DNA from 3 places in the Variovorax sp. P4_D9 genome. Region 1 is predicted to be linked to each of the others. Evidence: predicted binding sites of a transcription regulator. Region 1 holds the regulator's gene; each other region holds the start of a gene.
The links. Region 1 encodes sigma-54, which starts transcription at its own class of promoters, with help from an activator protein. Its sites were predicted from a motif close to TGGCANGNAANCTGCTTT; they were not measured.
Positions count from the first base shown of each region.

Region 1 (4,483 bases):
TAGGACGCGGTCTTGCCGATGACGCGGTCGGGCGAGTCGGCATAGGCCTCGGCCAGGGTCCAGATCAGGTCGAGCCGGGCGCCGCCCTTCAGCTCCGGCCCGAGCGGCGCGTAGCCCAGGACGTCGTTCGGGGCCGGCCGCCGCGGCGCCGGGGTGTTGGCAGGGCCGGTGGCCTGCTCGAAGCTCCGCTGCAGTTCCTCGGGCGCGAGCGACGAAGCGACCACGGTGCCGATCGGCCGCACGTAGGGGCTGTTCCAGTACAGGTCGAAGAGACTGCCCAGGCGCTTCACCAACGCACCGGCGACGAAGGTGTCGATGTCCAGGAAGTTCGCGCCCGCGGTCTGCGTGAAATACTGGCTGCCGATGTTGCGCCCGCCCGCCACCGCCATCGCGCCGTCGGCGATGAAGAGCTTGTTGTGCATCCGGCGGTTGACGCGGTCGAAGTCGAACAGCGAGCTCGAGAAGCGCTGCACCATGCTGCCGCGCCCGGCCGGAAACGGATTGAACAGCCGCAGCTCGAGGTTCGGCGTCGCCGCCAGCGCCAGCAGCAATTCGTCCTCGCCGGAGGTATATAGGTCGTCTATCAAGAGCCGCACGCGCACGCCCCGCAGCGCCGCGTCGCGCAGGCTGCGCAGGAAGTAGCGACCGGTCTCGTCGTTCTCGATCTGGTAGTACTGGACGTCCAGCGTGCGCTCGGCGCGGCGCGCCAACTGAAGCCGCGTGTCGAGCGCGAAGTCCCCGCCCGCCATCAGCCGGAAGCCGCTCAGGTCGGGATCGGGGGAGGAGGCCTTGGCGATCCGCCCCAGCGTGGTGTCCGCGGAGGCCGCGATCGCGCTCGAGGGCTGGCGCTCGAACTCGGCCGGAAGCATGGCGCAGCCGCTGGCCAGGAGAGTCGCCGCCATCAGTGCCGCGCCGAGCCGCCACCCGCGCACCGCCAGGCCCGCGCCGCGAGGCATCGCTAGAGTGCCTTGCGCAGATTGGCCGGCGCGATGCGCAGGGCCTCGCGGTATTTCGCCACCGTGCGGCGCGCGCATTCGATCCCCTGCTCCTTGAGCATTTCGGAGATCTGGCTGTCGGACAGCGGTTTCTTGAGGTCCTCGGCGCTGACGAACTGCTTGATCAGCGCCCGCACCGCGGTACTCGACGCATTGCCGCCGGTCTCGGTGCCCAGCGCCGAGCCGAAGAAGTACTTGAGCTCGACCGTGCCGTAGGGCGTCGCCATGTACTTGGCGGTGGTCACGCGGCTGATGGTCGACTCGTGCAGGCCGAGCTCGTCGGCGATCTCGCGCAGCACCAGCGGCCGCATCGCCAGCTCGCCGTGCACGAAGAAGCTCTTCTGCCGCTCGACGATCGCGTTCGACACCCGAAGGATGGTGTCGAAGCGTTGCTGGATGTTCTTGATGAACCAGCGCGCCTCTTGCAGCCGCTGCGACAGGGCCTGGCTGCCTTCGCCCTTGTGCTGCTTGAGCGCGCCGGCGTAGATGTCGTGGACCCGCAGCCGCGGCATGACCTCGGGGTTCAGCATGACGCGGAACTTGGTGTTGGTGTTGGTGCCGTTGCCGATGCGTGTGACGATCACGTCGGGGATCACCACGTTGCGCTCGACGTCGACGAAGCGGCGGCCGGGCTTGGGTTCGAGCCTGGCGATCAGTTGCAGGGCCGCGCGAACCTCTTCCTCGTTGCTGCGCGTGAGGGTCGCCAGCCGCTTGAAATCGCGCCGCGCCAGCAGCTCCATCGGCTGCTTGCAGATCGCGATGGCGGTCTCGCGCACCTGCGCCTCGTCGGCGCCTTCGTCCGGCCGGGCCAAGGCGCGCAGCTGGATCGTCAGGCACTCGCCGAGGTTGCGCGCGCCGACACCGACCGGCTCCAGGCTCTGCAACAGGCCGAGCGCGACCTGGAAGTGGTGCACCAGGTCGTCGAACTGGTCGTTGTCGTCGCCGGCCAGGCCCGAAGCCAGGGCCGGCAGCGAGTCCTCGAGATAGCCGTCGTCGTTGAGCGATTCGATCAGGAAACGCAGCGCGGCGCGGTCGGTCTCGCTGAGCCGCAGGCCCAGCGCCTGGCGGTGCAGGAAGGATTGCAGCGACTCCTGGCTGCGCGCCAGCTCGGTCGCGTCGGTGCGCTCGTCGTCGCCCAGGTTGTTGGTGCGCGCCGGGGCGTCGCCGCCCCATTCGCTGTCGTCGGGCGCCAGGTCGACCGTGCCGTCGCCTTCCCAGTCGGGCTCGCCGTCGACGGCGTCGGTGGTGGCCGTCTCGGTGTCGGAGGTGGTGACCGCGACTTCAGCCGGCGCCGAGGGGCCCGGCGTGAAGTCGGCATCGCCTTCGGCCTGCCGATCTTCGTCGCGCACCGGCGCATCCGCCGTTTCAAGGCCGAATTCCTCGCGCGCCGCCTCCTCGGCAGTGCGCTCGAGGAACGGGTTGTCGTCGAGCATCTGTTCGACTTCCTGGGTCAGCTCGAGCGTCGAGAGCTGCAGCAGCCGGATCGACTGCTGCAGCTGCGGCGTGAGCGCCAGATGCTGCGAGACGCGAAGCGAAAGCCCCTGCTTCATCGAGATTGGGCTCCTACATCCGGAAGTGCTCGCCCAGGTACACGCGTCGTACCTCGGCGTTGTCGACGATCTCCGAGGGCGTGCCTTGTGCCAGCACATGCCCGTCGCTGATGATGAACGCGTGATCGCAGATGCCCAGCGTTTCACGCACGTTGTGGTCGGTGATGAGCACGCCGATGCCGCGCTCCTTCAGGAAATTGATGATCCGCTGGATCTCGATCACCGCGATCGGGTCGATGCCCGCGAAGGGTTCGTCCAGCAGGATGAAGCGCGGCTGGGTCGCCAGCGCGCGCGCGATCTCGACCCGCCGGCGCTCGCCGCCGGACAGCGACAGCGCAGGCGAATCGCGCAGGTGGTCGACCCGCAGGTCGGCCAGCAGTTCGGCCAGACGCTCCTCGATGCGGGCCTTGGAGAGCGGCACCATCCCGCCCTGCTCGTCGGGCTCCCTCTGCAGCTCGAGCACGGCGCGCACGTTTTCCTCGACCGTCAGCTTGCGGAAGATCGAGGCCTCCTGCGGCAGGTAGCTCAGGCCCATGCGCGCGCGGCGGTGGATCGGCATGTGGGCGATCGGCTCGCCGTCGATCGTGATCTCGCCGGCATCGGCGCGCACCAGCCCGACGATCATGTAGAAGGAGGTGGTCTTGCCGGCGCCGTTGGGGCCCAGCAGGCCGACCACTTCGCCCTTCTGCACGGCCAGCGACACGTCCTTGACGACCTTGCGGCTGCCATAGCTCTTTTCGAGGCTGCGCGCCTCCAGCCGGCTGCCCGGCTGGCCGTCGCTGACACTGATACCCGCTGCTTCGATCACTTCTTGAGGTCTCCGCCGAGCGTGGTGGTGGCACGCAGGCTGTTGCCCGGCGCCGGCGTGGCGGCGGGCTTGGCGGCGCCGGCCGCCGGCGGGGTGGCCGGCTTGGGCGTCAGGATGGCCTTCACGCGGCCGCCCGGCTGGGTCGCCACGCCGGCATTCGGCGGCAGCGAGGAGCCATTGACGGTGAAGGTGTCGTTGCTCTGGTCATAGACGATCAGCGGACCGCTGCTCTCGTCGCTGGGCGTGGCGCCGATCAGGCGGCGCATGACCGCGCGGCGGATGAACTTCACGTTGTCGGCGCGGCTGTCGTACTCGATGACCTCGCCCTCGCCCTCGATCCACTCGTCGGTGCCGGCATTGCGCTTCTGCTTGAAGTAGGCGAGCTTGCCCGGGTCGGCCGTGACGACGCCGTACTGGTAGCCCTCGGGGTCCTGGCGAACGTCGATGCGCGCGCCGCGGATCTGGATCGTGCCCTTGTTCACCACCACGTTGCCGGTGAACACGCTGGTCTGCTTGAGGTCGTCGTAGCGCATCGCGTCGGCCTCGATGTTCATCGGCTTGCTCCGGTCGGCCTGCTCGGCCTGGGCCAGCGATGCGAAGCCGGCCAGCACGCTGGCGAGGAACAGCACGCGCAGGGGGCGGCGGGGGAGGAAGAGAAAGGGAGATGTCATAGAGGCACGAAACTTGCTCTGCGATTGTATGCGTCCCCGGGACGCCACTCGCGCGGCCTTGACGAAAAAGCCCGCGGAAGCGGGCTTCGTGGCGGCAGTGGGGCGGCGGGGCCGCCCGCTCGCTCAGGTCTTGCGGGCTTCGGCAACCAGGAAGTCGACCGTCTGCAGGGCACGATCGAGCGAACCGGCGGTGTCGCCGTCGACGTACCAGCGGCCAGCAACGCCGAGCGCCGGCACGCCGGCCACCTGGTAGTCGGTCGTGAGCTGCGAAGCGCGCTTTGCCTTGCCGACCACCGAGAAGGACTTGAACAGCTCGGCGAATTTCTTCGCATCGAGGCCCGGCTGCTTCTCGACCCAGGCGAGGATCGCAGCATCGCCGGTCAGGTTCAGGCGCTGCTGGTGGATGGCCTGGAAGATCTTGGGTTGGAGCTCGTCGACCTTGCCCATGGCCTCGAGCGC
Region 1 covers NZ_JBFUIU010000172.1:914-5,396, reverse strand. Annotated here, with positions in the region: gene AC1DY5_RS19425 (phospholipase D family protein) at 1-956, opposite strand, end outside; gene AC1DY5_RS19420 (RNA polymerase factor sigma-54) at 959-2,545, opposite strand; gene lptB (LPS export ABC transporter ATP-binding protein) at 2,559-3,353, opposite strand; gene lptA (lipopolysaccharide transport periplasmic protein LptA) at 3,350-4,024, opposite strand; gene AC1DY5_RS19405 (thiol:disulfide interchange protein DsbA/DsbL) at 4,148-4,483, opposite strand, start outside.

Region 2 (4,483 bases), on a different contig from region 1:
GCATCTGGGCTTCGAGTTCGACGCCGAGGCCGAGGGTGTCCTCGATCAGCACGCCCTTCAGGTAGTCCAGGCCGCCCTCGAGGTTGTCGCGCCAGGTGCTGGTGCGCTGCAGGCGGTCGGCCGTGCGCACATAGAACATCAGGAAGCGGTCGATCAGCCGGACCAGCTCTTCCTTGTTCAAGTCCGAGGCGATCAACTCGGCGTGGCGCGGCTTCATGCCGCCATTGCCGCAGACGTAGAGGTTCCAGCCCTTGTCGGTGGCGATGATGCCGACGTCCTTGCCTTGCGCCTCGGCGCATTCGCGGGTGCAGCCCGAGACGCCGAACTTGATCTTGTGCGGTGCGCGCAGGCCCTTGTAGCGGTTCTCCAGCTCAACCGCGAGGCCCACGCTGTCGGCCACGCCGAAGCGGCACCACGTCGAGCCGACGCAGCTCTTCACGGTGCGCAGCGACTTCCCGTACGCGTGGCCGGACTCGAAGCCGGCGGCGATTAGCTCCTCCCAGATCACCGGCAGCTGCTCGACACGGGCGCCGAACAGGTCCACGCGCTGGCCGCCGGTGATCTTGGTGTAGAGGCCGTACTTCTTCGCCACCTGGCCGACCGCGATCAAACCTTCGGGCGTGACCTCGCCGCCGGGCATGCGCGGCACCACGGAGTAGCTGCCGTCCTTCTGGATGTTGCCGAGGAAGTAGTCGTTGCTGTCCTGCAGCCCGGCCAGCTCCTTCTTGAGCACGAACTCGTTCCAGCACGATGCGAAGATGCTGGCGGCGGTCGGCTTGCAGACAGCGCAGCCCAGCCCCTTGCCATGCTTCGCGAGAAGGTCCTCGAAGCTGCGGATCTCGCCGACGCGCACCAGGTGGTACAGCTCCTGGCGCGAATAGGGGAAGTGCTCGCAGAGGTGGTTGTCGACCGCCAGGCCGCGCTTGGCCATCTCGGCCTTCATGACCTGGCCGACCAGCGGCACGCAGCCGCCGCAGGTGGCCCCGGCCTTGGTGCAGGCCTTCAGCTCGGCCGTGGTGCAGGCGCCGTTGCCGACCGCCGCGCAGATCTGTCCCTTGGTGACGCTGTTGCACGAGCAGATCTGGGCGCTCTCGGGCAGCGAGTCGACGCCGAGCCCGGGCTTGGCCTTGCCATCGCTCGATGGCAGGATCAGGAACTCCGGGTCGGCCGGCAGCGTGATGCCGTTGAGCGCCATCTGCAGCAGGGTGCCGTATTCGGCCGCGTCGCCGACCAGCACCGCGCCCAGCAGCTGCTTGCCGTCCTCGCTGACCACGATCTTCTTGTAGATTTGCTTGTGCTCGTTGATGTACTGGTAGGCGCGCGACTTCGGCGTCTTGCCGTGCGCGTCGCCGATGCTGGCCACGTCCACGCCCATCAGCTTGAGCTTGGTGCTCATGTCGGCGCACGTGAAGGCGGCGTCGTTCTGCCCGGCGATGTGCTTCGCGGCGACGCGGGCCATGTCGTAGCCCGGCGCAACGAGGCCGAAGGTCTGCTCGTTCCATGAGGCGCATTCGCCGATCGCATAGACGTCGTGATCGCTGGTGCGGCAGTGGCTGTCGATCGCCACGCCGCCGCGCGGGCCGACCGCCAGCACGCACTGGCGCGCCAGTTCGTCGCGCGGGCGGATACCGGCCGAGAACACGATCATGTCGGTCTCCAGGTGGGTGCCGTCGGCGAACACCATGCGATGCCGCGCGGTCGCGCCATCGGTGATCTCGACCGTGTTGCGGCCAGTGTGCACGTGCACGCCCAGGCCCTCGATGCTGTTGCGCAGCGCGCGCCCGCCGCCTTCATCGACCTGCACCGCCATCAGCCGCGGCGAGAACTCCACCACGTGGGTTTCGAGGCCCATGTCGCGCAGGGCCTTGGCGCATTCGAGGCCCAGCAGGCCGCCGCCGACCACCACACCGGTCTTCGATCGGGCGCCGCAGGCCTTCATCGCTTCGAGGTCCTCGATGGTGCGGTAGACGAAGCAGTGGGGCCGGTCGCGGCCGGGCACCGCCGGCACGAAGGGCGCCGAGCCGGTGGCCAGCACCAGCTTGTCGTAGTGCACCACCTCGCCATCGGCCGTGGTAATGGTGTTGTCGCGTCGCTCGATGGCCACGGCGCGGGCGGCCAGGCGCAGCGTGAAGCCGCTGCGCTCGAAGAAGCCGGGTTCGACCAGCGACAGGTCTTCGGCCGTCTTGCCGGCGAAGAATTCGGAGAGATGAACCCGGTCGTAGGCAGGCCGAGGCTCCTCGCACAGCACGGTGACCTGTGCATCGGCGAGGCCGAGCTCGTGGAGTTGCTCGAGAAACTTGTGGCCCACCATGCCGTGGCCAATCACTGCGATTTTCATGTCGGATCCTGCAGACAACCGCTCTCGTGACGGGGTTCAGACCACAGGAAAGGCTGTCGGAAAGACAGCCGCAGTGGGCCCCCGCGTGGAACGGATGCGAATTGGGTTGGAACAGGCGAACTGCCGGCGTCGTCGCTCTCAGCTCGCTCGAATCCCGCCGTCATTAGCGGAGGCACTGCAAAAATCCGCGGCAACGGTGCCGGCGGAACAGTGAAGGGTGTCAAGCAACAACCGTGCCGGGTGTTTGGAGGGCTTTCGGCGCGAAATCGGGCCCGCTTCGTCGGCAAGGGAGGGTGCGGCGCGCCGTTGTGGCGCATGGGCCGCCGGATTGGTGYGGCCCGAAGGCCTACCCGGGCGCGTGCGTTCGCGTTCGGCTACGGCCTGTTGGCCGCGTGCTCTTTCGCGCAAAGGGACAGCGCCGCACGCGCGTCGGTGCATTCGATGGCTGCCGGGACCACCGTCTCGCCCGCTCGCGCGGCGACGGCGACCCGCGCTGCATCCGGCGGCGAAGGCGTTTCAGCGGGTGCGGGGGCTATCGCGGCCGAAGGCCGGGCGGCTGCGCTGCGCCAGGGGGCGGGAGCGGCGATCGACGCCCACGACCGCTGCCATGCGGTGGCGACCGAATTCCTGACCAGCGACCATTGCGCGAGGAAGCGGCTTTCTTCCTGGTACGTCAACGGCCCGAGCAGGAGCAGGAGGAAGATCACCAGCAGGCTGGTGCGCGTTGGCGCCGACCTGCCGCGCATTTGCTTCGGCGTTCGCGGCGCCGGGAGCGAATCAGGAAAGGTGCCTGCGGACGTGTGGGCTCCGAAGCGCACACCTGAAAACCGGCCCTTGCAAGAGCAGCAATACTTGGCGCGGTCCTTGTTTGCCGTGTGGCAGTCGTTGCAGTACTTCGTCATGGCGAGAGTGCCCCGCCCGGAAGATCCCTGGTCGAGGGACAGTAGGAGTTCATTGAATCCCTTATCTTGCATTTGCCTCGGCCAATATGTAAGAAGAGGACGGATGTCGCTGTCGGGTTCGGCTACGAGAAAATACGCCGCCCCCTGCTGAAATTCAAGGAACCCCCATGTCCAGACTGCGCGTCCAGAGTTTCGCCATCTCCCTCGACGGCTACGGGGCCGGTCCGAGCCAGAGCCTGCAGAACCCGCTCGGTGTTCGAGGTCCCGAGTTGATGGAGTGGTTCTTCCACACCCGGATGTGGCGCCGCATGCACGGCGAGGCCGATGGCGAGACCGGCGTCGACGACCGCATCGCGGCGCAGGGCTTCGACGGCATCGGCGCCTGGATCATCGGGCGCAACATGTTCGGCCCGGTGCGCGGGCCTTGGCCGGACGACAGCTGGAAAGGCTGGTGGGGCGACGAGCCTCCGTACCACACGCCAGTGTTCGTGCTCACGCACCATGCGCGGGCGCCGCTCGCAATGGCCGGCGGCACCGAGTTCCGCTTCGTCACCGAAGGCATCCACGCGGCGCTGGCGCAGGCCAAGGCCGCGGCCGGCCAACTCGATGTTCGCCTCGGCGGCGGCGTGTCCACGGTGCGGCAGTACCTGGGCGCGGGGCTGATCGACGAACTGCATCTGGCGGTGCGGCCCGTGCTGCTCGGCGCCGGGGAGCCTCTCTTCCAGGGGCTCGACCTGCCCGCCTTGGGCTATGAGTGCGCCGAAAGCGTGACCGGCGAGCGGGCGACGCATGTCTTCCTGCGCAAGCGGGCTTGAGGCGCGCGACGGGCCGGGACGGTAGACGGAGCCAACCCCAACGCCCCACAATCGGCCGATGAACAAACGCCACTTTCTCGGTACCGCAACCCTTGCCGGGCTGCTGCCCGCGACTCGCGCCCTGGCGGCCGACCCGGCCCCGAAAGGCCCCGGCCTCCTGACCGTCAGCGGTGGGGTCGGCAAGACCAACCGCGGTCCGGTCGATCCCGCGCTCGACCAGTTGATGGTCAAGCACGGCGTCAAGTTCGACCAAGCGTACGTGCTCGACGCCGACGCCCTGCGCCGGCTGCCGGTGGTCCGGATCAAGGCGACGCTCGAGTACGACGCCAAGATGCATGCGCTCTCCGGCCCGCTGCTGACCAGCGTGCTGGAGTCGGTGGGCGTGGCGGGCGATGCGATGCTCGGCCTTCGTGCCGTGGATGGCTATG
Region 2 covers NZ_JBFUIU010000285.1:3,003-7,485, forward strand. Annotated here, with positions in the region: gene nirB (nitrite reductase large subunit NirB) at 1-2,338, opposite strand, end outside; gene AC1DY5_RS26905 (hypothetical protein) at 2,713-3,045, opposite strand; gene AC1DY5_RS26910 (dihydrofolate reductase family protein) at 3,408-4,055, shown strand; gene AC1DY5_RS26915 (putative pterin-binding protein) at 4,114-4,483, shown strand, end outside.
Region 2: nirB (nitrite reductase large subunit NirB) is a predicted target of sigma-54. The motif match lies at 2,560-2,577, and genes of this name have one in related genera.

Region 3 (4,483 bases), on a different contig from region 1:
TGGGCATGGCGATGCTTCTTCGTTTTTCTGCGAAACGCCTGCTTTCGCTGCAGCGGAAGGTTTGAAGGACGTCCTGAAACCAGAATCCGGGCTACGCGGCGCCCGCAGCGTCGACGTTGGGTGAATGGGGGCGAGGAAGCGAGCGTCGTCTCGGGCGGCGACCTGATCGGCCATCTGCTGCTTCCTGCCTCTCCACGACGACTCTTTGACTTACCAATGCGTCGGAGAACCGATGAGCGCCAGAACTGCCGCCGCCAGCTGCGACGGCACGCAATACCGTTGTGATGCCATCCATCGCATACGGCGCAAGACGCCGAAGGGCTTCAACTGTCCAAAGCTGACGACCGTTACGATGTACCTGCTTCTTTGCAGCAAGCCGTGCAAGACCAACTGCTGGAACCCTTCGAGTATGTCGTCGCCCAACCCACCGCGACCTCGGACGGCGCGCCCGTGTTGAAGATCGAAATCACGGACATTCTGGCCAACGCCGGCGGGCTTATGGCGACCCTCAAATCGTGCCGCTTCGCGGCGTGCTCGAGCGTCCGCGACGAGGCGCCTGTCCAGTTCACCGCACAGCGTCAGATGTTCATCTATTTCGACATCCCGCGAAGCACGTGCAGCATGGTGGGTGTAGTGACATACGCACTGGGCGGCGACATCGCCAAGGGCTCCAGAAGCCGATTGACGTTGCGCAACGGTCACGAAGGCGGCGGCTATCGCCAGCAGCGGGCACTACGGATCGGGCCTGGAGCCGAAGGTCGAGCGAGCCTGCGCGTGCCTCGGCAACTGGGGTCGCGAGCAGCACCTTGTAAATCACCGCCCCGATTACCGCCCCCGCGATCGGCGCCACCCAAAACAGCCACAGCTGGTCCATGGGAATGGCCGGGCCGAACAGGGCCGGTCCGGTGCTGCGCGCTGGATTGACCGAAGTGTTGGTGACCGGGATGGAGACCAGGTGGATCAGCGTCAGGCACAGGCCGATCGCCAGGCCGCCGAAGCCCGCGGCGCTGTTCTTCGCGGACGCGCCGAGGATCACGATCAGGATGACGGCAGTCAGCACGAACTCGGTCAGCAGCGCCGCCTTCAGTCCGAAACCACCGGGCGAATGCTCGCCGAAGCCATTGGTGGCGAAGCCCCCGATCTCGGCGCCGGGCTTGCCCGTGGCGTTGAGAAAGAGCATGAAGCCGGCGGCGATGGCGCCGAGCACCTGGGCGACGACGTAGCCGGGCAGCTCGGCGGCGCGGAAGCGCCCGCCCACCACCAGGCCGACCGACACCGCCGGATTGAAGTGGCCGCCCAAATCGGGCCCAGCGCATAGGCGCCGGTCAATACCGTGAGGCCGAAGGCCAGCAAGACACCGACGAAGCCGATACCCAGGCCTGGAAAGGCGGCAGCGAGTACCGCACTGCCGCAACCGCCGAAATCGAGCCAGACCGTGCCGACGAATTCGGCCGACAGCTTCTTGAAGGTGCTCTGTTCCATTTTTTTATTGATCCCTGAATCTTCATGTGTGACAAACAAGCCCACCGACCGGAGTCGAGGGCGGGCGCATTCTAGGAAGCCATCCGAAAGAAGAAAGAGGGCACCGCGGGGGAGGTCGCGGCGATGCGCCGTTGTTCACGAAAGCGGCGGTTTTCTGCAGGCCCAAGCACCCCGGCGCACGCCGGAAGACCCGCGGCATGGAAACACCGTGCTAGAGAATGTAAACGGAACAGCTTCCCCGATGGTCCGCGCCACCTTGAGCGCGCGGTGCGTGCTGCGGGCCGACCAGCCCAGCCGAGCCGCCGCGGTGCGCAGGAACTTCAGCGCCGCTGGCTCGAGCGGCGCGTGCCGGTCGAGCTCGCTTCCCGCCAGGCCCTGGTCGGGTCCGCCTTGCCGCGCCAGGGCGCGTTCGCGCGCCACCACGGCTCGCCCGCGGATCGTCTCGGTCGGCTCGCCGGCCGAGGCCTCCAGCAGTTGCGGTGCCGACACCCTCGGCACCTCGATGTGCAGGTCGATGCGGTCGAGCAGCGGGCCGCTGCGCTTGCCCTGGTAACAGGCCACCTGGTCCGGCGTGCAGCGGCACGCCTTGAGCGTCGATCCACGTCAGCCGCAGGGGCAGGGGTTCATCCCCTCAGCTGAAAGCGAGCCGGGAATTCGGAGCGTCGCGCCGCTCGCGAGATCGTGATGGTGCCGGTCTCGAGCGGCTCGCGCAGCGCTTCCAGCGCCGAGCGCGTGAACTCGGGGAACTCGTCCAGGAACAGCACGCCATGATGGGCCAGCGAGATTTCTTTCGGCCGCGGCGGTGATCCGCCGCCCACCATCGCTACCGCGCTGGCCGAGTGATGTGGGCTGGCGGTCGGGCGGCGCATCCATTGCGCGGTCTCGAAACGCCCGCCCAGGCTGGCGACCGCCGCGCTCTCGAGCGCCTCGTCAACGCTCATCGCCGGCAGCAGCCCGGCAAAGCGATGGGCCAGCATCGACTTGCCCGAGCCAGGCGGGCCCACCATCAGCAGGCTTTGGCCGCCGGCCGCGGCGATCTCCAGGGCCCGCTTGGCGCCCGCGTGCCCCTTCACTTCGGCCAGGTCGGGATGGCGCGCCGGCGCCCCGGGCGGCACCGCCAGCACCCGCGCCCAGCCGTCCTCGGCCGCCTCGGCCCTCGCGATGGCCGGCGGCACTGCGCCGGCCGGCAGGAACTGGCGCACCACGTCGATCAAGTGACGGGCCCCATAGACTTCGGCGCCCGGCACCAGCGCGGCCTCCTGGGCGCTTTCGGCCGGCGGCACCAACCGGGTGGCGATGCCGCGGACGTGAAGCGCCAGCGCAATGGCCAATGCACCACGCACGGGCCGGAGCTGCCCCGACAAGGAGAGTTCGCCGGCGAATTCGTGCCGGCCAACCGATCGGCCTCGATCTGGCCGCTGGCCGCGAGGATGCCGAGCGTGATCGGCAGGTTCGCGGCCGGAGTCCTTCGGCAGGTCGGCCGGCGCCAGGTTGACCGTGATCCGCTTGGTGGTCGGGAATTCGAGACCGGCGTTCTGGATCGCGCAGCGGACCCTTTCCAGGGCTTCCTTGACCTCGACATCGACCAGGCCGACCAGCGTGAACTGGGCAATCCGTTTGCCAGATGCACCTCGATCGTGACATTTGGGGCTTCGAGACCCAGCAAGGCGCGGCTCTGCACCAAAGACAGACTCATTTCGCTCCATTTCACCAAAATGGTGCGTCAATCTCTTGTTCTTCATTGTGACCAAGTGCGTCAGGCGTAAAACCCTGCCCCGTCGGGGGGATGCGCTTTGGCACGCTCCCTGCTTGCGAAGGATTCCTAACCACTTTCAAAACACCGCCCGAGGAGTCCCGCTCGATGATGCACCGTAAATCCGTCCAGATCCTGGCTGTGGGCGCGCTTGCCGCCCTGCCGATGCTCGCCAGCGCGCAGGCCGCCGCCGACGCTGCMGCACCGGCGCCGAATCTCACGGCCAACGTCTCSCTGACCACCAACTACAAGTTCCGCGGGCAGGACCAGGACGTGATCGGAAAGAACGGCTTCGCCAACTCCGACTACGTCAAGCCGGCGATCCAGGGCGGCCTGGACTACGCCTTCGGCTCCAGCGGCTTCTACATCGGCAACTGGAACTCGAGCGTCAACTGGCTGCCTGGCAATTCGGTCGAGATGGACTTCTACGGCGGCTACAAGTTCAAGGGCGGCCCGATCGACTGGGACGTCGGCGTGCTGACCTATGTCTACCCCGGCAACAGCGCCGGCGCCACCACCGAAATCTACGGCGCGGGCACCTGGGCGGACGAGAACATCGGCGCCTTCACGGCCAAGTACTCGTGGACGGTCTCCAAGGACTACTTCAACTACGCCGGCAACAAGGGCGGTTCGGGCCTGGACGGCACCAACACCGGYTAYYTGAACCTGGCCTACACCAAGGAAATCATTCCCAAGGTGACGTTGAAGGCAGCYATCGGCTACACCTTCTTCASCAGCGACATCAAGAGCCTGGGCTACAAGGACTACCTCGACTACAACGTCGGTGCGGCCTACGACTTCGGCAGCGGCCTGACGCTGGGCGGCTATATCCAGGGCGGCAATGAGCAGAGCGCGTTCAACCTGGTCTCCAGCCCGGGCATCCCCACGCCCATCGGCCCGATCGGCCAGACCACCTTCTCGCCCAACGCGACCCGCTTCATCGTGATGCTGACCAAGACGCTGTAAACGCACGCGGCGCGGCTTGCCGCCGCGCCGTCCTCTTTCATCTGTAGGAGAAACATCATGAAGCTGGTCACAGCCATCATCAAACCATTCAAGCTCGATGAAGTGCGCGAGGCACTGTCCGCCATCGGCGTGCAGGGCATCACGGTCACCGAGGTCAAGGGCTTTGGACGCCAGAAAGGCCACACCGAGCTGTACCGCGGCGCCGAGTACGTCGTCGACTTCCTGCCGAAGGTCAAGATCGAAGCCGCTGTGGCCGACGAACTGGTGGAGCGCGTCATCGAG
Region 3 covers NZ_JBFUIU010000162.1:9,459-13,941, forward strand. Annotated here, with positions in the region: partial or broken gene aqpZ (aquaporin Z) at 794-1,482, opposite strand; partial or broken gene AC1DY5_RS18710 (YifB family Mg chelatase-like AAA ATPase) at 1,717-3,178, opposite strand; gene AC1DY5_RS18715 (TorF family putative porin) at 3,347-4,201, shown strand; gene glnK (P-II family nitrogen regulator) at 4,259-4,483, shown strand, end outside.
Region 3: AC1DY5_RS18715 (TorF family putative porin) is a predicted target of sigma-54. The motif match lies at 3,277-3,294, and genes of this name have one in related genera.